DNA from 3 places in the Paenibacillus germinis genome. Region 1 is predicted to be linked to each of the others. Evidence: riboswitches for the same ligand, from Rfam matches in the RefSeq annotation. Region 1 holds a riboswitch; each other region holds the start of a gene.
The links. Region 1 has a riboswitch for cyclic di-GMP ahead of GC102_RS22575 (putative bifunctional diguanylate cyclase/phosphodiesterase). Riboswitches for the same ligand answer to the same signal wherever they lie in the genome.
Positions count from the first base shown of each region.

Region 2: another riboswitch for cyclic di-GMP. It lies ahead of GC102_RS32025 (PilZ domain-containing protein); the one in region 1 lies ahead of GC102_RS22575 (putative bifunctional diguanylate cyclase/phosphodiesterase).
Region 3: another riboswitch for cyclic di-GMP. It lies ahead of GC102_RS40355 (transglutaminase-like domain-containing protein); the one in region 1 lies ahead of GC102_RS22575 (putative bifunctional diguanylate cyclase/phosphodiesterase).

Region 1 is NZ_WHOC01000119.1:49,255-59,130, reverse strand. It holds gene GC102_RS22580 (BMP family lipoprotein) at 1-428, opposite strand, end outside; gene GC102_RS22575 (putative bifunctional diguanylate cyclase/phosphodiesterase) at 685-2,220, opposite strand; cyclic di-GMP riboswitch class I at 2,308-2,396, opposite strand; gene ilvA (threonine ammonia-lyase IlvA) at 2,459-3,724, opposite strand; gene GC102_RS22565 (hypothetical protein) at 3,884-4,045, shown strand; gene GC102_RS22560 (S-layer homology domain-containing protein) at 4,201-6,561, opposite strand; gene rluF (23S rRNA pseudouridine(2604) synthase RluF) at 6,824-7,537, opposite strand; gene GC102_RS22550 (chymotrypsin family serine protease) at 7,706-8,812, opposite strand; gene GC102_RS22545 (NAD(P)-dependent oxidoreductase) at 9,048-9,671, shown strand.
Region 2 is NZ_WHOC01000164.1:52,448-62,323, forward strand. It holds gene GC102_RS31995 (L-threonylcarbamoyladenylate synthase) at 1-96, opposite strand, end outside; gene spoIIR (stage II sporulation protein R) at 153-911, opposite strand; gene GC102_RS32005 (hypothetical protein) at 1,021-1,248, shown strand; gene prmC (peptide chain release factor N(5)-glutamine methyltransferase) at 1,741-2,628, opposite strand; gene prfA (peptide chain release factor 1) at 2,628-3,704, opposite strand; gene ychF (redox-regulated ATPase YchF) at 3,739-4,839, opposite strand; gene GC102_RS32025 (PilZ domain-containing protein) at 4,918-5,652, opposite strand; cyclic di-GMP riboswitch class I at 5,755-5,842, opposite strand; gene tadA (tRNA adenosine(34) deaminase TadA) at 6,121-6,558, shown strand; gene GC102_RS32035 (DUF1697 domain-containing protein) at 6,575-7,117, opposite strand; gene GC102_RS40780 (DUF1648 domain-containing protein) at 7,151-7,648, opposite strand; tRNA gene GC102_RS32045 (tRNA-Arg) at 7,802-7,875, shown strand; gene GC102_RS32050 (MFS transporter) at 8,088-9,296, shown strand; gene GC102_RS32055 (RNA polymerase sigma factor) at 9,357-9,876, shown strand, end outside.
Region 3 is NZ_WHOC01000088.1:21,845-31,720, reverse strand. It holds gene GC102_RS17645 (FtsB family cell division protein) at 1-296, shown strand, start outside; gene GC102_RS17640 (S1 domain-containing RNA-binding protein) at 405-1,001, shown strand; gene spoIIE (stage II sporulation protein E) at 1,764-4,256, shown strand; gene GC102_RS17630 (class D sortase) at 4,549-5,250, shown strand; cyclic di-GMP riboswitch class I at 5,331-5,418, shown strand; gene GC102_RS40355 (transglutaminase-like domain-containing protein) at 5,432-6,238, shown strand; gene GC102_RS17620 (collagen binding domain-containing protein) at 6,441-9,734, shown strand.

The DNA.
Region 1 (9,876 bases):
ATGATCGCTAATTTAGCATTTGGGTTTTGTGTTGCTACTGTTTTTAGTGCATCGCCCATCAAGAAGCCGATACCCCAAGTCAGGTTGTAGCCGTCTTTAACGAACTGGTTTAAGTTAGGCGTGTAATCTGCATCGCCTTTACTTTCAAGGTTTTTCACTTTAACGCCTGTTTGTTTCTCAAGTGCCTTCAAACCTTCCCATGCACTTTGGTTAAAAGATTTATCGTTGACGCCACCAATATCGGTAACCATTCCGATTTTGAAGTCTTTACCGCTATTGTTGCTTGGCGCTGCCGATGCTGTTGCTGCTGCAGAAGTAGCTGGAGTTGCTGAAGCCGCCGGTTTCGTTTCTTCTTTTTTGGCACAGCCGGAAAGAGCCAATGCAGAAACCGTTACAGCCATAAGAGCTGTTGAAAGCATTTTCTTCATCATTATTACCCCCATAGAATCATTTAATTTAAAACCATGAAATCTTACATTGTAGGTTGACCAAAATTAGTTAAATTATGTAAGACTGGCTATAGATGAGTGTATCATTTTGAAACCCAAGATAAAAGCGATACACCAGCAAAATAACATAATTCGTTATGTCATACAAGTTGACATGGTCTTTTTGTAAGCCCATACAATATAGGTTCCAAGCCCCAATTATTTATTATACTACCACTGGTTAATAAAATCTAGATTACCCTTTGTTAATTTTATCGTTCATAAGTCTCAGGAATTGTTCGGGTCCTAAAGGGCTACTAAACAGCATTCCTTGCACTTCCGTACACTGCAAAAGTCTTAAGTGCTCCAGTTGTTCTTCTGTTTCAACACCCTTTGCAATTAAGTTTAGACCTAGGCGGTGAGCCATGCGAATAATGGCAGCAGCCAGCAGCTGATTCTCATCGTCGTCTACCAAATCCCGGATCAATGTGCTATCCAATTTAACACTATCGAGCGGCATACCTTCGAGCCCGCTTCGTGTAAATAGGCCTGTACACAAGTCATCCATAACGATACGAACACCGAATTTCTTTAGCAGAATCAATTTCTCGCTAGCCTCTTGTACATTGGAAGATGTGATACTTTCCGTAAGGTCCAGTTCCACCAACATAGGATCAACACCTGTTTCTTTCAAAACAACAGCAATTTCCTCCATAAAATGCTCATCTTTAAATTGCGAAGCCGTTACTGATAGGGTCATTCTCAGCGGTGTGTAGCCCTCGTCCTGCCAGACTCTCATCTGTCTGCACGCCGTTCGTACAGCCCATTTCCCGATGGGTATCATGAACCCCATTTCCTCGGCCGCTTTCTTCCAATCCATGCTAGGTGCGAGGTCGTCCCCCTTGCTCCAATGAATGATCGCTTCCATTCCGATTAATTTCCGGTTTGTTATTTCATATTGAGGCTGATATAGGATTTCGAATTGATTGTTATCTAAGGCCGATCGAAGCTCTTTCTCCATGTGAGCTTTGCTCTTCACCATGGCATCGATGTCAGAGGCATAGAATTGGAACTGGTTATGTCCCCGGTTCTTGGCCGCATACATCGCTTCATCTGCATACGCCATAAGCTGCTCAGGCAGCTTACCGTCTAACGGATACAGCGCTATCCCTATACTAGCTGTTATGGTTACTGGCATTCCATCAAGGATAAAAGGCTTTTCCAGAGCCATTTGAATTCGGGAAGCTACAACTCTTGCATCTTCAGGCTTTGCAAAAGATTCTAGTAATATAGTAAACTCGTCGCCACCTTGACGGTACACCGTATCGGATCCACGCAGGCAGCCCAGCAAACGTTCTGCTGCAAGGCGAATTAAACGATCACCATAGGCATGACCTAATGAATCGTTGACATCCTTGAATCTGTCCATGTCCAAGAACATAACAGCCGCCAGTTGTTCATTACGCTGCGCATGCAGGAGCGCTCGCTCCAATCGGTCATTAAACAATCGGCGATTGGGTAATCCCGTCAATGTATCATGATAGGCCAGAAAGGCTAGTTGTTTACTCTTTTCTTCCTCTTCTTTACTAATAAGAAGCAGTTTTCGGACACTCTTCGCAAAAAATAGACAGATTAGTGCTTGAACAAGCACACTAATGAAAACGTAAGGCGAAAAGGAGAAAGAAGAAGCAGCAAGTAGATTAACGGTCAACAAAAAGAAGCCCAGCACGCCCAAATAGACCAACGTTTGCGCTTTCATATGCTGTATCCAATTAGAAAATATGCCTCTCATTCTTGAACCTCCTTATTTGATATGAAAAAAACGGCTATTCCAAATCGGAATAGCCGTAGGTGTACCTGTTTAGGTAAACTGCAACCTGTCGGCAGCCCAGCCATCATTGTTGCGAGGGCAACCTTAGATCTGCAGCTTTGCGTCCTTACCTTTCGATAAGTTTGCCTTTTACGATATTAAGGGAATAAATGGGACTAATTAACTATATCATATTCATTCCACGTTTGGCTATTTTTCCTTAAATAAGCAAGTTAAATAGCTTGGGGTCCTTATTTATTTCTATATAGCCATAATCTTTCTGGGATAGGCGCTCAATAAGCCCCTCATAATCATCTTTATTTTTGAGTTCAATGCCGACCAGCGCCGGGGCATCGTCCCGGTTATTTTTTTTCGTATACTCAAACCGTGTTATGTCGTCTGTAGGTCCCAAAACTTCTTCCAGAAATTCGCGCAATGCCCCAGCACGCTGCGGGAAATTAAGAATAAAGTAGTGCTTCAAGCCTTCATACACGAGCGATCTCTCTTTAATCTGCTGCATACGGTCAATGTCATTGTTGCCGCCGCTTATGATACAGACCACATTCTTACCGCGAATCTGCTCCCGATAGGCATCGAGTGCTGCAACCGGGAGTGCGCCAGCGGGCTCTATAACAATCGCGTTATTGTTGTAAAGCTCCAGAATGGTTGTACATTCTTTTCCGGAAGGGACAATTACGATATCCTCCAGCTTTTCTTTGCAAATGTCAAAAGTAAGCTCGCCGACCTGCTTCACGGCAGCACCGTCTACGAACTTCTCGATCGTGGATAAGGTTACTACCTTCCCCTGCTTGAGCGCTTCCGTCATGCTTGCCGCTCCTTCTGGCTCAACACCGATGATGCGCGTTCGTGGAGAAACACTATCCACATAGGTCGCAACTCCCGCTACCAGGCCGCCTCCGCCAATCGTTGCGAAGATAAAGTCAGGAGATTCGGGCATTTGATTCAATATCTCGAGGCCAACCGTGCCTTGACCGGCAATCGTGCGGACATCATCGAAAGGGTGTATGAACACCTTATTCTCTTGAGCACAGTAAGCTTTGGCATGGTTAGAGGAATCATCGAATGAATCACCTGTGAGAATAACTTCAACAAAAGATCCGCCAAATAGCTTAACTTGGGAAATCTTTTGTCTAGGTGTTGTCGTCGGCATGAAGATTTTGCCTTCAATACCGAGCTGTTTACAGGAATAAGCCACACCCTGCGCATGATTGCCGGCGCTCGCACAGACGACACCCGCTTCGCGTTCCTCTGGTGTTAAGCTTTGAATCACATTATACGCTCCACGAATTTTGAAAGAACGAACAATTTGCATATCTTCACGTTTAAGATAAACGTTGCATTCATACAAGTTAGAGAGCAGCTCATTGCGTTGCAAAGGCGATGGTTCGATCACCCTGCTGAGCACATGATTGGCCCTAATAATATCTTCCAAACCTACTTTACTGGAAACAACCATTTTTCTCATACTCCCTTTCTCCACATTGTACTATTAAAGTTTTAAAGATTATTGTAACACAACTCTGCCCGACTGTACGAAAATAATATTGGTATAGTTTTTTCCTGTGTTTCACTTCACGCCTAGCAGGGTATTACATAGCATTACAACTTCAAAGGAGTGATTCAAATGTCGACTCAGCCTCGCAATTTCGATATCGAAGAACGCCATGTGGAGAAAAAATCGGATTCCAGTCTAGTTGCTTCTACTTTCATCAAATATGCTGCTTACATCGTCATCATTTTCGGCGTTCTGTATTTCTTAGTTCGATATGTATTCCCAATGTTCTAGAGCTTGGACGTAAGTTGTGTGTGTCCTCATCAAAGGGAGCATGTTCACATCTGGAGCCTGCTCAACCACAAGAAGCCTCAAACCCACTAGTAAGTGGATTTAGAGGCTTCTTGTATTGGTTATAAGAGGAGTTAGTTAACTCCTACATCCACTATTTAGTAATAGTAACGAGGCTGCTCCTGAAGCTCAGACCGTCTTTGCAAAAAGCGGTAAAAGGCACTGGCCGCTTGTGCTTTCGTCACTTCTTGCTGGGGTGCAAATTGTCCATCGTTCAGAGACATAATATTCAGCCCCACCACAATAGCTGCATCACCAACATGCTTAAGCTTAGCAGCATCTGCGATATTACCATTGAAAATGCCATCGAACTTCGTCAAGCTCTTGTAGCCAAGCGCCTTCACGATCAGCTGTGCCATTTCTTCCCGATTCATCGCAGCTTCTGGATTAAATTCAGCACCTACATCTAGCAAACCGCGATCAACCGCATTTTCGACGTAGGCAAAATAAGGAGAAGATTTGCTCACATCGGCGAAAGATGCCTTCCGTTCTGCCCCGTAATAAATACCACCATTACCGCCATTCATGGCAATAACGAGCATTTTGACTAACTCACCACGTTGAATAGTTTGATCCGGATTCACTTTGCCATCCTTGACATCCAGCGCTTGATAATCCAGCATAAGCTGAAGCTCATTTTTAGCCCAGTGATTGTCAATGTCGCTTACTGTCACTTTATCCAAAGAAATCACTTCACCCGTTTCACTATTCCGCCATTGACCGTTTTGCGCATCCAAGAGGAAAGGTTCACGGTTGAATTTCGGAACGAGTGAATAGACAAGCTTGGCATCTAGTTTCCCGTCTGTCTTCAGATCCATGGATTGCGGGACATCCCCAGCTGCAACCATCACTCTGTATTTCTCCAGTGGAATTCCACCGATGAACCCGCTGCCTTGGGCCACATAATTTAACTTGATGTCGAACTGAGCGAGCCAAAGATCCTTGGCTTTATCAATTGCCAGTACCTGCGGCTTTTGCTGTGGATATGGCAGATTGCTGATAGAGAAGTGATAACCAACAATTTGACCGGTCACACGATCGATGCTTACCGTCGCTTCTTCATTCCCTGCATTTACGCCATCAATCACGCGCTTAAAGCTAATATCCCAATTGCGCATATGCTTCAGTTGATCTTCCGAATAATTTTTAACCGTTTGTGCACGAAGCAACAGCTGATCGGTATAAGCAGGTAGCTGCTTTTTCACAAAATCAACACTGGTTGTTATCGCATCTTCAAGAGCAATTTTACCCTCTATATCTTTATCAGAGTCAGGGCCATAAGGAGTGTAGCTGCTGAAATTCGTAATCTCTCCTGTCTTGCTATTCACGCTAGCCCATGCGCCTTTGCCGACGATTTTAACTTTGGAATCCTTCTCAGACGTCTCATTCCAACTTAAATTCCAATTTGAATTGGTTTCCCCTGTTTCAGGGTTCGTCGATTCATTATAAGATGCTTCTTGAATCTTGTAGTCGGAGGATAGGTTGAAAACCGTTGTCACCTTCTTAATAGCCTCTTCTTTAGTCAGGTCCAAGGTAGCAGTCGGCTTAGCAGCCAGTGGCTTGTCGGTTAACGGCTTATTTCCCTCAGCATCTTCCATCCCTTTGACTGGACTCCAAATCTCACCCGTTTCCGCATTCAGGGAGAAGCCGCCCAGCATGTACGAAATTATCGGCAATTTCTTGCCTTTGGCACCGTATGGAATCTGATACAGCAAAGAAAGATTCGCCTTTTCATGGAACATTTGGGCAGCTTTCTCCTTAGTAATCGGTGTTACATTCTGCTGAAAAGTGACATTGTCATCCCAATTGTAGTTATAATTCGTAACCTGTCCTTCTCCATTGACGACCACATTGATACCATTCATTGCAAAAGGCACACCGCCAACAGATCGATCAAACCGAATATTGTACTGATAATTACCATTCAGCGGCGTACGAAATGCATTCTCCTCTGAATCATTGTACACAAGCTCCTTCTGCTTCACTGGGTTCACTTTACCAATAAAGGCAGAAGCGACTTCCTTGGCAGCTTTGAAATCCACCTTCGGCGGATAGCTAGGTTTGTGATCAGGGTCATTGTCATTCATGGAATAGGAGGTCAGCGTTCCGTCCAAGCCGTTAATGGATACGTTTAAGGAGCCGTAATTCCGATCTTTCACCATTTTGGTGTAATTAATGTTCCACGTCGGGAAATTCCGGCCATTCATGTTGTAATAAGCATTCAGACTGATGGATTGAAACGTGTAGCCTTCCGGCAGCGTTATGTAGGCCTTAGCTCGTTCAATGGCTTGCTCTTTGGTAATTTTGGCATCCAGCTGCTTATCATCTTTTCCGGGGAATGCAGGGGGTGCAATGGACGTGCTTCCTACAGCAGCTTCAGCCGCCCAAGCCCCAGGCGCAGCAGTGAGCAGCAGTGTCGAAGCGAGTACCAATGTTCCTACTTGTTTGATTAACTTCAAAGTCATCTTCCTCCTCAACGTTTTACGTTCCAAAAACCAGCTTCAAAGCCTTAGAAACATAGAGATTCCATAATAATCCTTGACGTGTAGAACTGGAAAAAAGTTGCTTTAGTAAGCTCGATTACTGCTATATATTTTTATTTACACGAAATGTCACTAGATCGAAACGATTTATGGCTAAAAAACTTGGATTACTCAACAAAAAACACATATCTGAGCACCCTTTTTTCGAATGCACAAACATGTGTATATTTTATTGCAATTATTTTCTTGATTGGGTGTTCTCTTTGCTAAGTGTGTGCATTAAATCCTGCATTTCACCTTGCGTCAAATCCCGCCATTTGCCAACCTTCAAATTACCCAGATGGATATGCATGATCCGAACCCTCTGCAGGCGCACTACTCGATACCCGAAGGCTTCGCACATCCGACGAATTTGGCGATTAAGCCCTTGTGTGAGAATGATTCGAAAAACGCGGTCGCCAACTTGGTAAATCTCACATGGCTTCGTCATCGTGCCCAGAATTCGGACCCCGCTAGCCATTCCTTGCAAAAACATCGGTGTAATCGGTCGGTTCACCGTCACGATGTATTCTTTATCATGGTTGTTCTCCGCTCGCAGAATCTGGTTCACAATATCTCCGTTATTGGTCAGAAGGATGAGCCCTTCGGAATCTTTATCCAGTCTGCCGATTGGAAAAATTCGCTCCGAATGCCCAACGAAATCAACAATGTTACCTCTGATATGCGCTTCAGTTGTACTTGTGATCCCTACTGGCTTGTTGAGAGCAATATAAACATGTTCCTTCTTCTCGCCAATCGGTCGACCATCGATCCGAACCTCATCCCCAGGGCTAACGACGCTCCCCAGTCCGGCGACCTCACCATTAATCGTAACGCGCTGCGCCTCTACCCACTTGTCCGCTTCCCGTCTGGAGCAAACACCGGTTTCGCTAATAAATTTATTAATTCTCATGCTTGGGAAATTCCCTTCTATGCCGTAATCAAGTATCTACTATTATGCTGGATTAGCTCACTCGGTTCAAGTATCGTTCAAAGGGATCGATGCAGGGAACATATTGCAATAAAAAGATCGCCCCTCACACTGATCATTCCAGATGGCGCGGGGCGATCTATGATGGTTCTATTTCGGTGAAGTGGCGCGAACGACACGCAGTTGCTTTAGCATCTCTGCCGATAAAGGTCGAACATAGGCATAATTCCCCTTTGGAGCAGCCCCTGTAGCCCTACCAGCCTTGAAACCTCCAGTTCCTGCAGGAATGGCTACCCGCAAACCAAACGTATTCAAAACGCTTGCAATTGGCGTACTAATAGAACGAGTACCGCTGCCCGCAAAGTTCAAAGCAGCCGCAAACCGCCCACTCATCCAGACAGAGCCTGAATCGCCGGGCAAAGATATGTTATTCGGTGCTGTAATCAAAGTCTGATTGCGGAACTGTAAAGTGGCATTGCCCAGCTCACGGTAAGGCCCCACATTAAATTGCATACCAATACTTTCGACAGTACCAAAAACAAGACCGGTTGTACGCCCTGATTTAAAAAAACGGTCACCGACACTGTAACTTAGTAAATGACCTTGTGGAACAATCAATTGGCCCGTTGAGCTGACCAAGTATCTCGGATTCAGTAAACTGTTGGAAAAAGGCTGCGCTATTGCGGCATCCATGAAGTTAGGACCCGTTAAATTAAAGGGAACAAACTGCACTGGCGTGCCGACCCGATCTGTTACGGCCCGACCTCCATCTATAGCCCCCGGTTGAATAATGTTAGCGCCGAATCTGTTCGCTCTGATAAGAACGTGGTTGTTGCTCAAAATAAACAATTGGCCATTCCTAATTACGATGAGACCGCATGTCCCTGTACCGGAATTCTCTCTACCGATGCTGGTTCCTCCTGGAATCGGGCGAATCCTGCTGCGAAAAAGTGTCGGGCGTATTCTTATTATCGGCGCTTTCATATGCCGTTTCATCTTTTTCGGAGCTGCTGTCGCATGTGGTTTGAAGGGTCCGGCTGTAATAAAGCGAACAGGAATGCTTTCTCCAATCATCTTTCCGATACTTTTACTGATTTCTGTAATGGCAGCATTTTTACTTGTGTACACGATAATAGCCGCACCACGAGCGGGTTTATCAGGGTCCGCATACCCGACACCGGTACCATTAATCCCAGGCCGGCGCAACAAGGGGAAAAGTCTATCATTTTGCCTCAAAGCCTCATAGAAAGTCGCCATTCGAATTCTCCTTTATTAGGGGATACTATCAACTTATGACGACTCTTCCGAGTTCGACTCCTATGTTAACCTATGAAAGCTATCTATTAAAAATAAATAGATTTATGCCCGTCTGAATAAAAGGACCGATATATCCCTTACGTTAAGAAAATTCGGGCACAATCTCGACTAAATTCCCTCCACGAGTGTGATAAGCGTATAATAAGATAACCGTTAACGACAGGGAGGCCCCATCATGCATATTCTCATACTAGGAGCCACAGGTAGAGTAGGAAGAAGAATTTTGGAAAAAGCACTAGCGGACGGGCACGAAGTCACTGCACTCGTTCGAAGCCTGGATAAGCTGACGGAAATTCACTCCGAAGCCTTGCACAGGCTTCAAGGGGACGCTCGAAACAGAGAAGATCTATATACTGCCCTCAACGGGGCGGAGCTGGTCATAAGCTGCCTCGGTACCGATGGAGGCACGGTGCTGACCGAGTTTACGCCTCTTCTCATAGAGGCTATGAAGACACACGGCGTGAGCCGAATAGTCTCTGTCGGTACAGCCGGCATTCTGCAAAGCAGAGAGCATCCCGGCTTGCTGCGCTATGAGGCGCCGGACTCCCGGCGCTCGAGGGCGCGAGCCGCCGAGGAGCATCGCAAGGCGTGGGAGCAGCTCGCTGCCTCGGGCTTAAGTTGGACAGTTGTCTGTCCAACTTATTTACCCGACGGCGAGCCACAGGGGCAGTACCGCGCTGAGCGGGACTATTTGCCCGAAGGCGGGATGTCCATCTCCGTGGGCGACACCGCGGCTTTCACGTACCGAGTCGCTCTTGAGGGCGAGTATGTGGGGTGTCGTGTGGGGATTGCTTATTAGCGTGGAATAGGAAATAATGAAATGAAAAAAACACCTTATTTGTCGTAGCATTTACGATAGAATAAGGTGTTTTTTTCATGTTAAACCTTCTACTATTAATAAAATTCGTTATTTATTCTATAAATTTCTATTTATGTATTTAATTAATTTGAATTTACAAGGAAAATGTTGTAAATTGTCATTTCATGTCATTTAAATATTACAG
Region 2 (9,876 bases), on a different contig from region 1:
TTCACCACTTCGGAGAAGCAGGGCAGCTTCAGCTAAATCCCCACCTATCTCGGTCCCAATACCCTGATCCACTTTCCAGTATTTTGTCACGATCATCTATCATCCTAACTTCAAAATAAAATTCTGATCCTAATGGCAACTGGTGACTTTTCTTAGCTGAACCACGATACGATCTTCTTCACCATTTCCCAGATAAAAAACTTAACTTGTGGCTGCTTAGCATCAACGGATTCCGTTTTTTCTTCTACTTGTGCATCTTTAACATCTTTAACGGCAGGCTTAGATTTGTCGGGTTTAACCGTTGGAGCAACTTTACTGTCTTTCGTTGCAGGTGTAGGAGAGGATTGTACCTTCCCATCACCCTCTGTTTTCGCTACAACAGCAGCCGATGCTACCGCTTCTCCGGATAAGGAATCCACGAAACATAATGGCGGAAACAACACACACCACCAGTTCTGACCTTCCCCCGTTCCAATCGTCACGCGCAGCGCTTCATATTCTCCTGCTGGGTACACTTCATTTCCGTACATTTTCGTTGGAAAAGGAACTTTACCGAGCTCAACTGTATGTGAATAGCTATACCCACGTGCTTTAATCATTTGTCCAACTAGTATATCAAACTCGGGTAAGTGGGCTTTTACTACTTCTCTTGCGTCATCCAGCGTTTGGGGTCCAATGACCCACTCCTGCATACGAGCAATAATAGCATCACGAATCTCGCGTTTCAACGCTTGATCCTGCGCCGAATCGGAGTTTGCTAGAATACGTAAGCGAATAGATTCTTCCGGTATCGTAGGCGAAATAACCGCCGCATTTGTACGATTCGATTCCCAACAAGTTATCATAACAATAAGTGCAAAAGCTACTAATAATAAAGATTTATAAGAATGCCGATTAGATCTCTTAACCATGAGGAAAAGCCCCTTTCCCTTCGCTTCTACTAGCCAGTATGGGCAATAAGAGGAGGAGCTAAACCTAGTAATCTATTTAATTTTGTGAAAAATGATAGAGTTGGGTGGGATGGGTTCGTTGGTGATGGTAAGAGGTGGGATTAACAGTGAAAAACATCGCTATCAGGCCCGTGATTACTCGGAACCCACTGGTAAGGATGAAAAACGCCCTTATCTGACACCAATTCCTCCGAATCAACCTGATAGCTTGTCTGTAAGAGTGAAAAACATCGCTAAAGTGGCACATCGACTCATTAAAGCAACTTTAACGATGAAAAACACTCTTATCAGCCCATGAATACCTCGGAACTGCCAGATAGCCCGTCTGTAAGAGTGAAAAACATCACTAAAGTGACTCTTCTGCTCATATAAGCTGCTTTAACGATGAAAAACACTCTTAGCAGCCCATGAATACCTCGGAACTGCCAGGTAGCCCGTCTGTAAGAGCGAAATACATCTCTAAAGTGACTCTTCTGCTCATATAAGCAGCTTTAGCGATGAAAAACATTCTTAGCAGCCCATGAATACCTCGGAACTGAAAAGTAGCCCGTCTGTAAGAGTGAAAAACATCGCTAAAGAGACTCTTCTACTCATATAAGCAGCTTTAGCGATGAAAAACATTCTTATCAGGCCCTGATTACCTCGAAACCACCATAAGCTTGTCTGTAAGAGAGAAATACATCTCTAAAGTGACTCTTCAGCTAATATAAGTGACTTTTGCGATGAAAAACACTCTTATCTGCCCCCCATACCTCGGTGCTATCCAAAAATATCGTGTTCGTTCCCAATTCTACGAGTCTCGCGATCGGATCGCGATCACATGGCGATCAATGCCCTGGAGATCCTGCACGAATCGGATCTCGTCCCAGTCAGCGGCGGCGCGCAGCATCGCCGCCACAGCCTCCGCCTGCCGAATGCCCACCTCGAACCCGACCATAGTCGGGATTCGCGGCAGCTGCGGCAGCTGCGAGATCATCCGGCGGTAAAGGTCGAGTCCCTCGACACCGCCGAACAAAGCCGTGTGCGGCTCGAACAGCCGCACCTCCGGCTGAAGCGCCGGCAGGTCGCCATCAGGGATATACGGTGGGTTAGACACCAGTATATCCGGCGCGATCCGGCGCGCAATAAAGGGCTCGAGAAGATCGCCCTCGAGCCACTCCACCCGCGCAGCCACGCCGTGGCGCTGCGCATTCACGCGAGCCATCTCCAGCGCTGCCGCGGAGATGTCGCTGGCCGCCACGCGCCACGCAGGGCGCGCGTGTGCCACAGTCACCGGGATCGCTCCGCTCCCGGTGCCCACATCCGCAAGCAGCGGAGCGCCTTGCGGGAACAGACGCGAGCCCTCATGGAGCAAAGCTTCCACGAGCAGCTCCGTCTCCGGCCGCGGAATTAACACGGCCGGGCTAACCACAAAAGGAAGGCCGAAGAAATCCTGCTCGCCGATAATATACTGCACCGGCTCACCCGCGGCCTTCCGCTCCACTAGCTGGCGCCACGTTTCCGCCAGCTCCACAGGAAACTGTTCCGGAAAACGGAACAGCAGCTCCGTCCGACTGCAGCTGAGCAAGTGCTGCAGCAGCAATTCCACACAGGAAGCAGCCTCGGCCACACCGAGCTTCCCTAAAAAAGAAGAAGCCTCAACAAAGGCTTCTCTTAAACTCTTAGCAGCAGTCGACATCACATTGCCTGCTCCCCGTTATCCAAAGCATCGGACTGCGCTGCAATCGTGAGCGCCGAAACGATCTCTGCCATGTCACCATTAAGCACAGTTTCTAAGCGATGCAAAGTCAAACCAATACGATGATCGGTTATCCGGCTTTGCGGGAAGTTATACGTACGAATACGTTCGGAACGGTCACCCGTACCTACCTTGCTTTTACGCTCGCCCGCATATTTCGCTTCCTCTTCCTCACGCATTTTATCGGAAATACGTGTACGAAGCACGCGCAGCGCTGACTCTTTATTCGAGTTCTGCGATTTACCATCCTGACAAGTCGCTACGATACCCGTAGGTACATGCGTCACACGTACAGCGGATTTCGTCGTATTAACTGACTGACCGCCCGCTCCACTTGAACAGAACGTATCAACGCGAATATCCGCATCATGGATGACAATCTCAACATCTTCCGCTTCCGGCATAACCACTACCGTCGACGTTGAGGTATGGATACGTCCACTTGATTCCGTTACAGGAATTCGTTGTACACGGTGCGCCCCACTCTCATACTTCAACTTACTATAAGCGCCTTTACCAGTGATCATGAAAATAATCTCTTTAAACCCGCCCAAATCGTTCACAGAAGCATCGAGAATCTCCGTTCTCCATCCTTGCGCGTCCGCATAGCGCGTATACATCCGATACAAATCGCCCGCGAACAAAGCAGCTTCGTCGCCGCCTGCCGCACCGCGAATTTCGACGATTACGTTCTTATCATCATTAGGGTCTTTAGGCATCATGAGCATTCTAAGTTGTTCTTCCAACTTGGCAGATTGCTCGCTAAGCTCATCGATCTCCATTTTGACCATTTCACGCATTTCATCGTCCAGCTTTTCGTTTTGCATCACTTTGGCATCGGCCAGCTGTTCGCTCACACTCTTATATTCGTTATAAGCATCATATGCTTCTTGAAGATCAGATTGCTCTTTAGAGTATTCTCTAAGCTTCTTCGTGTCACTCGTTACATCCGGGTCACACAACAATTCGCTTAATTTATCATAGCGGTCCACAATGGACTGAAGTCGATCCAACATATAGGATCACTCCTTTCTTTACTTTTTTTATTAATTACACATTAAATCTGAAATGCATGACGTCCCCGTCATTCACCACATACTCTTTACCTTCGAGACGCACTTGGCCTTTTTCTTTCGCACCATTCATCGACCCTGCAGCTGCCAAATCATTATAAGAGACGACTTCAGCACGAATAAAACCACGTTCGAAATCGGTATGAATAACACCAGCCGCTTGAGGAGCTTTCGTTCCCTTGCGGATTGTCCATGCTCTTACTTCCTGCACCCCAGCTGTGAAATACGTGTACAAGCCAAGTTTTCTATAAGCTGCTTTAATCAATCTATTCAAGCCGGACTCTTGAAGTCCCAACTCTTCGAGGAACATCGCTTTTTCTTCATCTTCCAACTCGGCGATTTCGGATTCAACCTTCGCACTGATCGACACCACTTCGTTGTTTTCGCTCTCAGCAAATTCTTTCACAATTTTCACAAAAGGATTTTCATCTGCTGTTGCTACTTCATCTTCACTTACGTTTGCCGCATAAAGCACGGGTTTCATGGTCAATAAATGAAGGTCGCGCACGAGAAGTTTCTCATCTTCGCTGAGATCCAGACTGCGTGCCGGTTTATCTGCATAAAGCGCTTCTTTAATACGCTCTAAACACTCCACTTCAGCAACAACCTTTTTGTCGCCGCCCTTGAGGTTTTTGCGTGAACGCTCGATCTTCTTCTCTACCGACTCAATATCTGCCAAAATCAATTCAAGATTAATCGTTTCGATATCGCCGATCGGGTCAACTTTACCGGAAACGTGAGTAATATTATCATCTTCAAAACAACGAACAACATGCACAATGGCATCCACTTCACGAATGTGTGCCAAAAATTTATTTCCAAGCCCTTCGCCTTTGCTCGCACCCTTTACTAAACCCGCAATATCAACGAATTCAAAGGCTGTCGGGACAATGCTCTTAGGCACAACGATCTCTACCAGCTTCTGCAATCTCTCGTCTGGTACTTCAACTACCCCAACATTCGGATCGATCGTACAAAACGGATAATTCGCAGATTCTGCCCCCGCCTGTGTAATTGCATTAAACAATGTCGATTTTCCTACGTTCGGTAGACCGACGATACCTGCTTTCAAAGCCATTGTAGTTACAACTCCTTAATTTTCGAAAATCATCCTTCTTATTATATAGCACTTGGAACTCAAAAAAAAGCCTGAAGGCTATTGATTCGCCGCAGACTTTTTTTCCGTTGCTTTTTTAAATTGCGCTTCCCGCTTCTGTACGAAGTAAGTTTCGATCTGATTCGTAAGGATAAAACCCCTTAGCGCATTGGTTTTTTCCTGCGGAATGTCGATATAACTAGCCCCATAATAGAAATCATTTTCAACCTTTTCTTTTCTTACAATTTCCATCGAACAAGTCATCGTAAAGCCCAAATCCAGCTCAACTTCGAGGTGGGAATGCTTTTGAACGATCTTATCAACCATAGAATTATCATTAATGGTAAATCCTAAGCCGTTAATGGATATATTTTTGATTGAAATACCAAGTGGGTTTTCAAAGTGATGTTTATTCCTTTTATTCATATCCTGAAGTCCGAATAAGAGACCTGTATGTTTCACATCCACACGAGGGAATTCCCTTTTTTCTGCAAATTTCTTGCGATTTTCAGGTGGATTAATGACAATGACGGAGCCGAATTCTTTGGCAACAACGGTTGTATTCATCACAAACAAGCCGGATTTGGTATAAACCGTCATTTTCGCTTTATCACCAAGTTGAAAGACATCGTATTCCGGTAGTTCCACCTCAATAATGTCTCCGAGTGCATAAGTTAGTACGCCAGTGGCTACGAAATCATCCTTTCCCAATACAGCCTTACTATCGATTAGTACATCAGCGTCATATCCCTCCTTGCTTCCGTAATATTTCATGATGTTATACCCGTTGGCCATTATAATTAACACCTCTCCCTTTACCCAAGTTATTCCCTATATAAAAATAAACTGCCCCTTATGAAGGAGCAGCCTATTACCTTAATCAAGAAAGCATCGATTTTCGGTAACCAGGCTGCCATAGTTCCAAAGGAACCGTAGACCCTTAGCTTTGCGTCCTTGCTTTTCAACAAGTTTGCCATTTTCGAACCTTGCTATTTACTTCTACCTATCACGTTCTATATGGTCTAAAAGACCTACTAATATCTATCATTATACCTAGCACAGTTGCTATTATCAACAAAATTCCTTGCATAGCTGATCATTTTGTTGTATGTAATGTAGAAAGATTAAATATCCACAGCTTTTTAAGTTATCCACAAAGCTATCCACAGGTTGTTAACAACGGAATGAATGTTCGATTGTTATGCACATGTGGATAAAAATATATTAGCGAGGTGTCCCCCTGTGGATGAACATATCCCCTGGATGAAAGAAGCGATTCAAGAGGCTCTCAAAGCCGAAGCTATCCGAGAAGTACCGATTGGAGCGGTCGTTGTCCACCAAGGTCAAATCATCGGCCGCGGCTACAATTTGCGTGAAACAACCCTAGATCCTCTCGCTCATGCCGAAATGATCGCCATCAAACAAGCGAGCGAACATCTGGGGGCCTGGCGGCTTTTGGATTGCCAGCTCTACGTCACCCTAGAGCCTTGCCCAATGTGTGCGGGTGCGATTGTCCAATCGCGGATTCCTCAGGTCATCTACGGCACCATTGATCCGAAGGCCGGCTGTGCCGGAACGCTCATGAATTTGCTGCAGGAGGACCGGTTCAATCACCGAGTCGATGTCATTAGCGGCGTTTTGCAAGAAGAGTGTTCAACGATGCTTACCCAATTTTTCCGTAAATTACGCGGTAAAGCTTAGAAGTCCTGCTTTACTTCTAACTCTGCATCGCCGATGCCAACTCAGCCAGTTTGTTCATCGTATTCCAATTGCGTGTTGTCGCCGTATCCCCAAGCTTCTGGATATTGCTCGCAAGTTTCGAATCCAGAACGCTTTGACGAAATAGATAATAAATCTCACGCCCATTGATCTGGAATTCATCGACATCGCTTACTCCTTTGGATAAGATGTCGGCGGTTTGTTGCGGAGGATATTCCGATAGCACAGAAATTTGTATCGTTTCGCCTTCTAATAAAGCATCCACTTCATATGGACAAGTCGCAAGAATCTGCGCCAGCTCCTCTACCGTACGCAAAATGACGGAAGGTGAAACGCCTACAGCTTTGCTGATCTCCTGCTCGATACGTTGGCGCAGCGGTTCCACCGCCTCCTCCGACATGAACAAGACATTGCCACTTTGCAAATACGTTTGCACCTTAGCAAGTCCCGCCACTTCCAGTGTCTTTTTCAAATCCGCCATCTTGATTTTGTTCTTTCCTCCTACGTTAATACCACGCAGAAAACCAATGTAAACTTTCATTTCGGCATCCTCTTCCTTTGATCTAATTATGCATTACTTTAGTTTGATGGATCGAATGAAAAAGAAAATAACCGTACCCAGAATTAAAAGCAATACAATGCTAAATATCCATATATTTAAAGCAACACTATTTCCCCTTGCAATTTGGATAAGGGTCCATTCGACATACCCAAACAACACAACGATCAGCATCTTTAAACAGTTCATGAATAAGCGTGCATTACCATATTGCCAGGTGGCATTTTCATTCGTAATTTTGTAAGGATAATTAAAGGTATGGGGATATTTGCTTAAGACAGTTAAACCTATATAGAGGATCAAGGTTATCACTGGCAGCAGAAAAAGACTGAATTTGTTTCCCCAACCGTCCTCTTTCCCTTGACCGTTAAAATGTATGGGTATTCTTTCTGGTATCAGGGTCCAGACATAGGCTAAATATCCGAAAGTACACAAAATGACTAGGATGGATACTCCATCTAGAATTTTTTCTGTTATTGTTTTTGAAATTATGAATACAGGTCGTTTTTCCAAAATGACACTTCCTCTCTATTCAAAATAAAGGAAATTAAAGTTAATCCCTAACCTATTCTTCATTTCAAATGAACATTCCTTGTCCCGAAGAAAAACCACCCTACTCAAAAGGTTGCGCCACGAAAGCCTTCGTGCTATCATAATTCTTGCCATGCGCCCGTAGCTCAGCAGGATAGAGCAACAGTTTCCTAAACTGTAGGCCGGATGTTCGAATCATCTCGGGCGCGTATACGAAACACCAAACAGAGCCACCTCAAACAGGTGACTCTTTTTTTACGTACTATTTCAATTTACAAGGCACATTCATTTCCACCCATTGTCTTTTTTTTGCAAACATCCAATCATAGCCTTGCTGCAATCGATGTTCTATAATAAAACGATAGATTTATTAGTCCTCATTTCGATTCAAGAACTTAATCCGAAAGGAGCTCCCTCTTCGATGACAAGCATCAAAGCTTCATCCTCCTATCGCATTCCGCTCTTTTGTATAGTCACATTGCTGTTCTGGATGTCGATGTATACGAGCGTTCCCATTATGGCGCCTTACGTAGAATTCCTTGGCGGGAACCACCAGTTGGCCGGATGGATTGTCGGCATGTACGGGATCTCCCAAATGCTGCTGCGAATTCCCGTAGGTATCATGTCAGACCGGTTTCATAAGAGGAAGCTATTTATTACCTTTGGCCTGCTATTCACGGCTATAACCGGTTTAGGACTATGGATCACTCATGATTTCACATGGATCCTTATTCTCCGAGCACTGGCAGGCGCAGCCGCGGCAACCTGGGTTGATTTCACCGTATTATTTACGAGTTACTATAAGCATGAAGATTCAACGAAAGCGATCGGAACGATCTCCTTCTTCAATTCACTTGGGCAGGTTTTCGGTATTCTCGGTGCAGGGTGGGCGGCAGATTCCTTCGGCTGGGAGGCCGTCTTCATTTTGGGAGCTGTGCTTGGCTTGCTGGGGATGATTGGATCCCTTTTCCTAGTAGAAAAAGTTGAGCTCGATGCGCCTAAAATTACGATGCGCGGTATCAGTGACGTTGCGACAGACCGTACGCTGCTGTTCGTTTCCTTACTCGCTATCTTGTCGCAAGTCCTCATATTCGCAACAGTTTTCGGATTTACGCCCGTTTATGCAACCCAGCTTGGAGCTGATAAATTCTCCTTGTCGATGCTCTCGTTATTTGCCAACGTACCGGTAGCGCTAGCGTCCTTATTTGGCGGGCGGCGATGGGCTGTCCGGTACGGGGAGAAACGCATGGTTGTATGGGGTTTTATTCTTATGGGGATATTTACATTTACGATTCCTTTTACGCATCACCTTTGGGTGCTGATGGTTACACAGGCTTTTGCCGGCTTTGGTCGCGGTCTTTCTTTTACCTTACTCATGGGGATGAGTATTAAACATATGCCTGCGGATAAGCGGGCGACGGCAATGGGCTTTTTCCAAGCTATTTATGGATTAGGCATGTTCATTGGACCCGTTCTTATGGGTATAATCGGCGATTGGTTCTCTCTAAATCAGGGATTTATTGTGCTGGGTGTACTTGGCGTTTTGAGTGCACTCCTATCTCAATGGTTCGTACAAATTACGCCTTCTAAGCATCAAGCTAAACCTAGCTGTTCTACTGCTGCACTTTAAAATAGGGAACGGATCTTGAAGATTCGTTCTTTTTCTTTTTGAAATCGTGCAGGGGTACCGGTGATTGCCTTCGTCTATTCATGCGGAGAGGAGGAGAAGCATATTCAGGAACAAGCACTCGTAAAGCGCATATTGAATGGCGATGAGGCCGCATTCCGTGAGCTTGTAACAACATATCGTCACTATTTGTTCCAAACGATCTATGCCATTGTACGCCACGCTAAGGATGCCGAAGATTTATCACAGGATGTTTGGACCCGGATATATTTCTCCCTCCCTCAGTATCAAATGAAGGGTCTGAAAACCTGGATGACTCGCATCGCGGTGAACCGGGCTATCGATTTCAAACGATCGGCCAGCAGACGTAGGGAAGAAATGACGGCTGAAATGGAGGAACCCATCCAATCCTCTAGCTCCCATCCTTATTCTGAGCATGGTGTGGAACATGAAGTGATGCTAAATGAGACGACTGAGCTCGTGCGTAAGAAGCTTCATCAAATCCCTGCCAACTATCATGAAGTATTAACGGCCTACTATATTCATCATCAGTCATATCAAGATATTGCCAATGCTCATGGGG
Region 3 (9,876 bases), on a different contig from region 1:
AGCGCAGCAACAGTGTAGGCTCGAAACGAAGACTGCGTTTTCTAATGATTTTTGTCCTATGTTTTATGAGCTGGGCTGCTGTGAACATCTGGGGGCAGTTCGCTAAGCTGCAAGAGAAGAGTAGTGTCGTAGCGAATATGGAGCAACAGCTTGTTGAGTCAAAAAAACTCAAGGAGCAAACAACGAAAGAAATCGCTCGACTTCATAATGACGAGTATTTGGATCAAATTATTCGTCGAGATTTTCATTATAGTAAAACCGGAGAGACGCCACTAAGTGTCTCAAAGTCGCAATAAAAATCAACAAGAAGAAGAGGCTGTTGCCGTGTTGACCGTGGTTTCTGCATCGGTTATAATCGGCGTAGCCAGTGTTTTCAACATTTTAAGGGAGGAACATTTTACTTTATGGCAATTGAAGTTGGCACCAAGTTAGAGGGTAGAGTGACGGGGATTACTCACTTTGGAGCATTCGTCGAGCTTGCTGAAGGAGTTACCGGTCTTGTTCACATTTCGGAGATCGCGGACAACTATGTGAAAGACGTTAATGACCATTTAAAGCTGGATGACAAAGTATTGGTCAAAGTGATTAACGTGGACAAGGATGGCAAGATCGGACTGTCGATCAAGCAGACGGTTGACAAGCCAGTTGAGGAAAGACCAGCTCGTCCTGAACGTACAGGTGGCAGCAGCTATCAAGGACGTCCAAGTGGAGATCGTCCAGGAGGCTACCAAGGTGGTCGTCCAAGTAGCGGCGGAGAACGTAGTGGTCCTCCAAGCGGTGGTCCCGGTGGTGGTGGCGGTCGTCCAGGTGGCGGCGGTGGCTTCAATCGAGGCGGCGGCGGTGGTGGTCGCGGCGGCTTTAACAAGCAGCAAGGCGGAGCTAGACCGTTTTCGTTCGAAGATAAAGTATCTCGGTTCCTTAAAGATAGTGAAGAGCGGATTTCGTCTTTGAAAAAGAATACCGAGTCCAAACGCGGTGGCCGAGGCGGAAGAAGAGATTAATAGATGCAGTAACGAACCACATTCGCTTAGGCGAGTGTGGTTTTTTTTATTTGGGGTAAGTGAAGCTTACCTATTTGAGATGCTTAGTTTTACATGCCGTAGGCCTAACCAAAATTTGATTTTTAGTTGTTCAGCAGATTCGTGAGGGTATTGATAGTGGATACCAATGTTGTATTTTCTACAACAATTTAAACGCCAAAAGGCTATTTTGCAACTTGAAGTTGCAGTTCGTACAACAATTAGAACCCATTTCTTGCGAAATCGCCAATATAGGGCCCAAATGTTGTAAATTATACAACAACAATGGGAGAGAGCCGGGATCTAGGCAGCAATTGTTGCACTTTCTACAACATCATTCAACCGAGAATAGGGATTCATTCGTCCGGCAACCTCAAGCGAGCATATTTGACGATGGATTCCGATGTAAGACACCTTAATGTAGATTAGATTGAATGAATCGACGGTCTATGTTAAAGCTATTTTTTACCAAACGTCAAATAGTTAAAATAACGTAAAGAACAATCGACATGGAATTACGGGTATCTCCCCCATACGCAGGGCGAAAGTTCGAGGCAATCAGACTTTTGGAAACGTTTTCGATACGGTAAAACGAGACTAGGCAAGGGCTGAGGCATGGTGACAAGGCAAACACGGATTGTCGGAAATTTCTTTGAATCTATCAACTCATTCTGACAAACTTTCTGCTAGATTGTCTCTATACTAGAGAAACAAATAAGGAATGAATGGATGGTGTTCGAAAACATGCAGAGAAGAAGCTTAGGCACAGTGATTGGTGGCGGTTGGTCGGGATTGTGGCAGAAAGCGAAAATAGGCGCACACAGCGCTGCCGTGGAAAATCGATTCGTACAAGCCTTTGTAGCTAAGAAGTGGTCTTTACTGCTCATCGTGATGGCTTTCTTACTCGGTCGTGCGATGATTTTGGAACAGCTATCTCCGTTTGCGCTTGCGTTCATTGCTGTCATTTATTTTACAAGGAGAGATATTTTACACTGGGTAGGTGTCGCTGCATTTGCTGGTAGCTTATTCTCGCTGAGTTCGAATACGGGTTATCTTGTTACGGAGATCATCGTTTTCTTACTCATCCAAAAAGCTTTGGAGAAATTTGAACGCTCCGATATTTCCTTAGCGCCGCTTCTTGTATTCAGCTCGACCTTGCTGGTTCAGCTCTTTGCAGAGCTTGTAGTCTCAAACTTAAGCTGGTATACGCTAATGATGGTCTCCGTTGAGGCACTGCTAAGTCTAGTGCTGACACTAATTTTTATTCAAGCAATTCCTGTATTTACGCTTACCCGCAAGAACTACCATTTGAAACATGAGGAAATTATTTGTTTGATTATCTTGTTAGCTTCTGTGATGACAGGAACGGTTAGCTGGGTTGTGGGTCCAATCACCGTAGAACATGTGCTGTCCCGGTATTTAATTCTATTATTTGCGCTGGTGGGAGGAGCGCCTTTCGGAGCCTCGGTAGGAGTCATTACAGGATTAATCCTAAGTCTTGCAAATAGCAATGCAGTTTATCAAATGAGTTTACTGGCTTTCTCGGGGATGTTAGCAGGGCTTCTGAAAGATGGTAATCGATTGGCTGTTGCATTCGGAATGCTGCTCGGGTCATCGATACTTGCCTTCTATATGGGATCAGGGGCTGATGTGATCAACTCTACATGGGAGTCGCTTGCAGCTGTAGCACTCTTCCTGTTGACACCGAGGAGTCTGATTCTGACTCTTGCTAAATATGTGCCCGGCACTCAGGAAAATCTGAAATCCCAACAGGATTATGCGAAGCGGGTTCGGGATGTTACGGCAGGACGTGTGGAACAATTCTCTGAAGTGTTCCGCCAGCTGGCGCGCAGCTTTAAGCAGTTGACGACCGATGATGCGGTAAGTCGCAAGGAGGAGGATGTTGGCCATTTCATGAATGCGGTTGCGCAGAAGGCTTGTGATTCCTGCTGGAAAAAGAGCCAGTGCTGGGATCAAAAATTTTATCAAACCTATACGTATATGACCGATATGATGACCCAAATTGAGATGAAGGAGAGTATGACGAAGAAGAATATTCCACCGGAGTGGAGGAAGGTATGTATTCGCACGGATCAAGTGCTGGATGTGATGAAACAGCAGTATGGCTTGTACAAGAATGATATGCATTGGAAAAAGCAGATTATGGATAGCCGGCATCTCGTGGCTGATCAGCTTTCGGGCGTGTCCCAAGTCATGGAGGACTTGGCCAAGGAGATTAAACGGGAAGGACAGGAGCTGTTCCTGCAAGAGGAGCAAATTCGTAATGCCCTGGAGGAGCTGGGCTTATCCATCCATACCATCGATATCATTTCCTTGGATGAAGGAAATATCGAGATTGAGATCATTCATCAATACACGAAGGGCTTCGATGAATGTCGGAAAATCATTGCGCCGCTCTTGAGCGAAATTATCGGCGAGAACGTCGCCGTCATGCGCGAGGAGATGCATGCGCGCGGTGAGGGCTACAGCACGGTCGTATTCGGCTCCGCCAAGGAATACGAGGTTGAGACCGGGGTCGCCGGCGCAGCCAAAGGGGGCGACCTCTTCTCAGGCGACAGCTTCTCCACGGTGGAGCTGGGCAATGGCAAGTATGCCGTGGCGCTTAGCGACGGCATGGGTAACGGCGAGCGCGCGCGTGCGGAGAGCCAGACGGCTTTGAGCATCCTGCAGCAGCTGCTGCAGTCAGGGATGGACGAGAAGCTGGCGATCAAGTCGCTGAACTCGGTGTTGATGCTCCGCTCTTCGGACGAGATGTACGCGACCGTAGATATGGCCTTGATCGACATGTACAGCGCAAATACAACGTTCATGAAGATTGGCTCTACCCCTAGCTTCATTAAGCGCGGGACGGAAGTGATTTCGATATCGGCTAATAATTTGCCGGTGGGTATCCTGAGCGAGATTGATGTTGATCTGGTCTCGATTCCGCTCCAATCGGGTGATATCCTTGTCATGATGACAGATGGGATCTACGATGCACCGGGACATGCTGTAAACAAAGAGATGTGGATGAAGCGGATGATTCAGGAAATTGATACGACGATGCCGCAGGATTTTGCGGACTGTCTATTAGAAAGGATTTTCCGTCACCATCATGGCGAAATTCAAGATGATATGACTGTCGTTGTGGCACGAGTCGAGAAGAGGCAGCCCGAGTGGGCCACATTCCGCTGGCCAGGAATTACGCGAATGGAGCGTCCCAAGACGGTTAGTTAATGGAGAAATAGAAGCCATAACAGCTCATTTGCTGTTATGGCTTTTTATGTGCAGCGATTCCCTTTAGTGCATAGCGGACGCTGCATATTTGAAATTGGAAAATTTTCACTTCGAAGTTGCACTTAGAATTCAAATCATGTTTAACTTATGAATATGTGTGTTAACTAATTATTCCAAATCTAGTGATTTCAATAAAATTCTAAGTTGTCAGAGCTTTATATGATGCCAAAGCATCCTAAGACTGTCAGACTATCATTGGTGCATGAGATCCAAGAGAAAGGTGGTACCACTGGTGATAAGAAAAAAGCTATCACTGTTAATTATCGTTCTTGGGATTATCATTTTTCTCTATCCAACGTTAAACGATCATTATGAGAGCTATCAGCAGAATAAAATTTTGAAACAATGGCAGGAAAATCTGCAGGATATGGATCAGACAGGCTCTGACATTGAGGAGGAGACAGATGCGGGGTTAGTCGTGCCTTCTTCCAGTCCCGTAGCGGAAGCTCTGCCGACAAGCAGCCAGCCGAGCAGCCAACCAAGCCCTTTGGCCGTGAAAACGACGCCGAGGCCAGTTACTTTGCCGCAGAAGAATATAGAAGGTGTTCTCACTATCGATAAAATTGATCTGAAGCTCCCTATTCTGACAGATGCAACCGTGAATAATTTGAAGATTTCCGTTGCCAGTATTGCCAAAACAGGCAAAGTAGGAGCAGTTGGTAACTATGCCATTGCGGGTCATCGAAACCTGACCTACGGGAAAAATTTTAATAGATTAGATGAAGTCACCGAAGGGGATTTCATAGAAGTGAATACAGGGAGCAAAACGTATATTTACAAAGTAGTGGACAAACAGTATGTCCTCCCAGAGGATGTCTGGGTGCTGAAGGGCAATGGCAAAGATCGGGAGATTACGCTAATAACTTGCCATCCTATGGAAAATCCGACTCATCGTATAGCGATTAAAGGAATCATGGTGCAGTCTAAGGAATAACATGTAATATTTTGTCTATTCAGAGAGACAAGCCTATGTTAAGATTGCACTATAGTAATTATAAGGGATTCGGTGCGTTCCTCCGATAAAGGCAAATCTAGCGAAAACTAGAGACGCAAAACTAAAGGGCCTTCCTTAGCCGAACTAAGTTGGCAGCCAGTTACCGAAAGGGGATTTTTTTGTGTTCAAAAGGCCGATTATACGAGCGATCATTGCAACGTTTCTGTTTACTCTTGCTCCACAAGGGATATTTGCAGCTTCCAATCCTTCCGTGATTGATAAAGATGCTCTGAATAAAGGGATTATCTCGGTAAATTATTCAAACGCTAAGAATACCAAAGTTCTCGTACGAATTATGAGAGAAAATATCAAATATGACTACACCTTTGAAGAAGGAGATCAGTACCCTTTGCAACTAGGAAACGGCTCATATAAAGTACTGATTGGAGAGTCCATAGGAGCTAATAAATACAAAGTTGTTGAGCAAGAACAAATAGATTTAGAAATGGAAGACGAGAATACCGTATTTCTGCAGTCCATTCCGTTGATCGATTGGAACGATGAATCGAAGGCAGTCGTGGAGGCTAAGCAATTGGCTGGGAATAAGGAAACGGATTTCGACAAAATAAAAGCCATATATGGCTATATCACGACACATTTTCAGTATGATTATGAGAAGGCCCAAACTGCAGCAGATAGTTACGTACCTAATCTGGATATGGTCTACGCAGCGTCCAAGGGAATTTGTTATGACTTTTCAGCTACTTTTGCGGCAATGGCAAGAAGCGAGGGGATTCCAACCCGTCTGGTTATGGGATATGAAAACCATGCGCCAGATACTTATCATGCGTGGAATCAAGTCTTCTTAAAGGAAAGTCAGGAATGGGTAACGATCGATACCACGTATGACGCTGTTCATATACAAGCCGGTGAAACGATAGATATTATAAAAAATGATTCTAATTATAAGATATCGAAAATATATTAAATGAATGGATGAAACCTGATCTCATAACTGAGAACAGGTTTTTTTGTGCTTTTTCCAACCAAAAAAAATATTAAATTCCAAGATTTACAATACATCTTGTATCATATATCATAGGTAATGATACAATTTGTTTCAAAATCATAGGAGGTATACACATAAATAATCTTTATAAAAATTGATTCATGAATGGAGGTATGAAATTATGTTGAAAAAGACGAGTGCGCTGCTGATTACTTTATTAATTTTTATGCAGAGTATTTACGGGATTGGCTTTTTTACTGAGGCCAGTGCAAAAACGATTTCGAACACTATTCTTGACAGCGTGACGATGGCTGTATACGACAGTGCAGGACAAGTGGTGACTGGCAATGTTTACGAGCCAAACTCCACAATTCAGCTTGACTATACGTGGTCGCTGCCAAACGGTCATGGGTATAAAAGTGGTGATACGTATACATTCACACTGCCGCAGCAATTTTTGCTTTTCAATGATATCAACGGTAATTTGGTAATGGGACAGGATCAGTTAGGAATTTTCCATGTTGATCAGGCTAGTCATCAAGTATTGATCACCTTTAACAACTACATAGAAAGCCATGATAATGTACATGGCACGCTTACTTTCAGAACAAAGTTAGATACAAGTAAACTTACGGAAAGCACAACGGTAACGGTTACCATTCCGGTCAAATCTGGTGATCAGATTTTCACTCTCCATCTTAGACCATCGGTCACTTCCACAATCGAAAAAAGTGGCGTATCATCTGGTTTTAATTCGAAAGATATTCATTGGACCATTGATGTGAATAAGACGCTGGATTCTGTTCAGGACGCTGTGGTGACGGACCGGATCCCTACAGGTCTATCAGTTCCTGTTACTGTAGCCGTCTATGATTTAGGGGTTCATTTAAATGGGACTGTTGTACAAGGAGCATTGGTGGATGTCAGTAAGTATACAGTAAGTATAACAGGATCAGATCTGACTGTTCGATTCACGGAGTCTCCTATTCATACGGCTTACCGCATTCAATATACGACGCCAATTACTGATTTTAATAAAAAGACCTTTGTGAATGCGGCAGCTTTTGGAGGAAGTAATAAAGACCCTGTTCAAACCTCTGTGACAGTCCAAGTAACTCTTGGCAGCTCTTTGGATAAAATTGTGGAGAGCTATAATCCATTTACGCAAATTATTAGTTGGGGAATTAAATATAATTATAACGAAAGGACAATTGCCCAGTCAGCAGCATTCCTAAAAGACTTATTCAATGATACACAAGAGATAGTTGCAGGATCCCTACATGTCTATCCCGTAACGTTCAATTCGAGTGGAAATGAAACACTGGGAATTGAATTGCCGAGTGGGGAGTACACCGTGACAACGGAAGTAGCCGCAGGCAAGAAAGGATTTAAACTGCAATTTAATCATAATATTTCATCGGCATATAAAATTACTTATCAGACTAAGGCAAGCAATCCGGTCATGAATATTGCGATCATTACGAATACTGTTACGTCAGGCAGCGAAGCAAGTGATTCAGCAACACAGCCTATTGAACAGGGGGCTGTTCACAAGTATCCTGGAACCGTAGATTACAAGGCCAAAACTGTAGCTTGGCATATAGTTATTAACAGAGACAGTCAGTTGATGAACAATGTGGTTGTGACAGATACATTTCCGAAAAAAGGATTGCGTTTCATACCTGATTCGTTAGTCATAAAAAAAGGAAACGTGATCGTACCGTCGACGGATTATATCTTTGATAGTTCTGTCCCCGTTGAGGATGGGTTCAAAGTGAAATTCACGAATGCGATCTCAGAACCAATTTCGATTGATTACAAAACAGATTTTAATTTAGATTTGATCAGTCCTCCGGGAACTACTGATTTCATTAATTCAGCTAAGGTCGATTGGATCGACAGCTCTGAGAAAACAAAGACACAAACGGCATCAGCAACATTTATTCCAAGAATTGAAGTGAAGAACAATGGGTTTAAATTCGGTGGGTACAACGCTGTTACGAAAGAAATCACATGGACTGTGGGAGTCAACTATAACGGCAAAACACTTGCAGATGCAAATATTCAAGATACGTTAGAGTCAAATCAAAAGTTTGATGTTAATTCGCCTGATTCGCTTCATGTTTATAAAATGACGATCAATCCGGAAAATGGCAACCCATCACGAGGCGGGGAGATAGACCGCAAAAAATATGAATACACACTGGATAACCAAAACAAGCTAATTGTTCATTTCCTTCAACCCATTTCAGAACCATTTTACATCGTTTTTAAAACGAGTTTGCAAGGTCAACTGATTAACAGCACGGTTTCTAATACAGCTATTGCATATGATGGAACTAAACAGGTTTCCGGCGATCTCAAAGCGACTCTGCCCATTTCTAAGGGCGGAGAATACGTAAGTAAAAGCGGGTCGCAAAGTGGAGATAAAATAAACTGGTCCGTCCAAATCAATTATGGTCAATCTACGTTAAACGATGCGAAAATCATCGATACACCGTCAATCAATCAACAATTATTGCCGAATTCATTCCATTTGTTTGCAACGATTGTGACTAGCAACGGGAATGTCACGAAGGGGACTGAATTAACGAAGGGCGTGGATTACAAGCTAGTTATTAATACGGACAATCAAGGTATGCAAACATTTGAACTGAGTTTCGTCAAACAGATATCAACAGCGTACATTTTGGAATATCAATCTTTAATTATGGCCAACGATCACGAAACGGTTTCCAATAAAATCAGTCTCAGCGGCACCAACGTAACCACTATTACGGAAGAAACGACCAAGGTTATTCAGGTAGGTGTTTCGGATGGATCTGGCACTGGCAGCGGAGTCCGAGGGTCATTGACGGTTAAGAAAATTGATTCTACAAACAATACGTTATTGCTCCGCGGCGCAATATTTGAACTGAAACGTAAATCGGGTGAGAAGATTAACAGTTTAACAACGGATGAAACAGGTACGGTTGTATTTAACAATCTACTTGCAGGTGATTATGTAGTGAGTGAAATAACAGCTCCTCCTGGATACGTTTTAAATAAAGAGGTTAACCAGATAACCCTTCATCCGGGAGATGAGCTTCATCTTAATGTGATTAACACGAAGACGACGGATATTGGATCACCGCCCCCAGAATCAACAAACCCACCGGGGGAGCCAACACCACCGCCAACGACACCAACACCACCGCCAACACCAACACCAAGCCCGACACCAGGTGCAACGCCACCGCCGTCTATAACACCAACACCAAGTGTAACGCCAACACCGCCAACGGTTCCTACTCCTTCGACGGATCCGGACATACCAATTGATACTGATAATGATGTGCCCTTGGGGGGAATTCCACCTATCACTAAACCAGAGACCCTTCCAACGACAGGAGAATCTAGCCATCTATACGTGGAAATTGCAGGCATCACTCTAATCCTTCTAGGTCTTATCCTAAGAAGGAGATTCACTCGGTAAAACTTCAATCTTGAGACAGTCTACCAGTACATTGGGGCGGGCTGTCTTTTTATTTCGCTTAGTTAGCTCGTGATTAGACTCTCTCATAAATGGAAAAACTAGGAGTAGAACTACTAGAGAGCTAATCTTTTCTTGGGCCAGG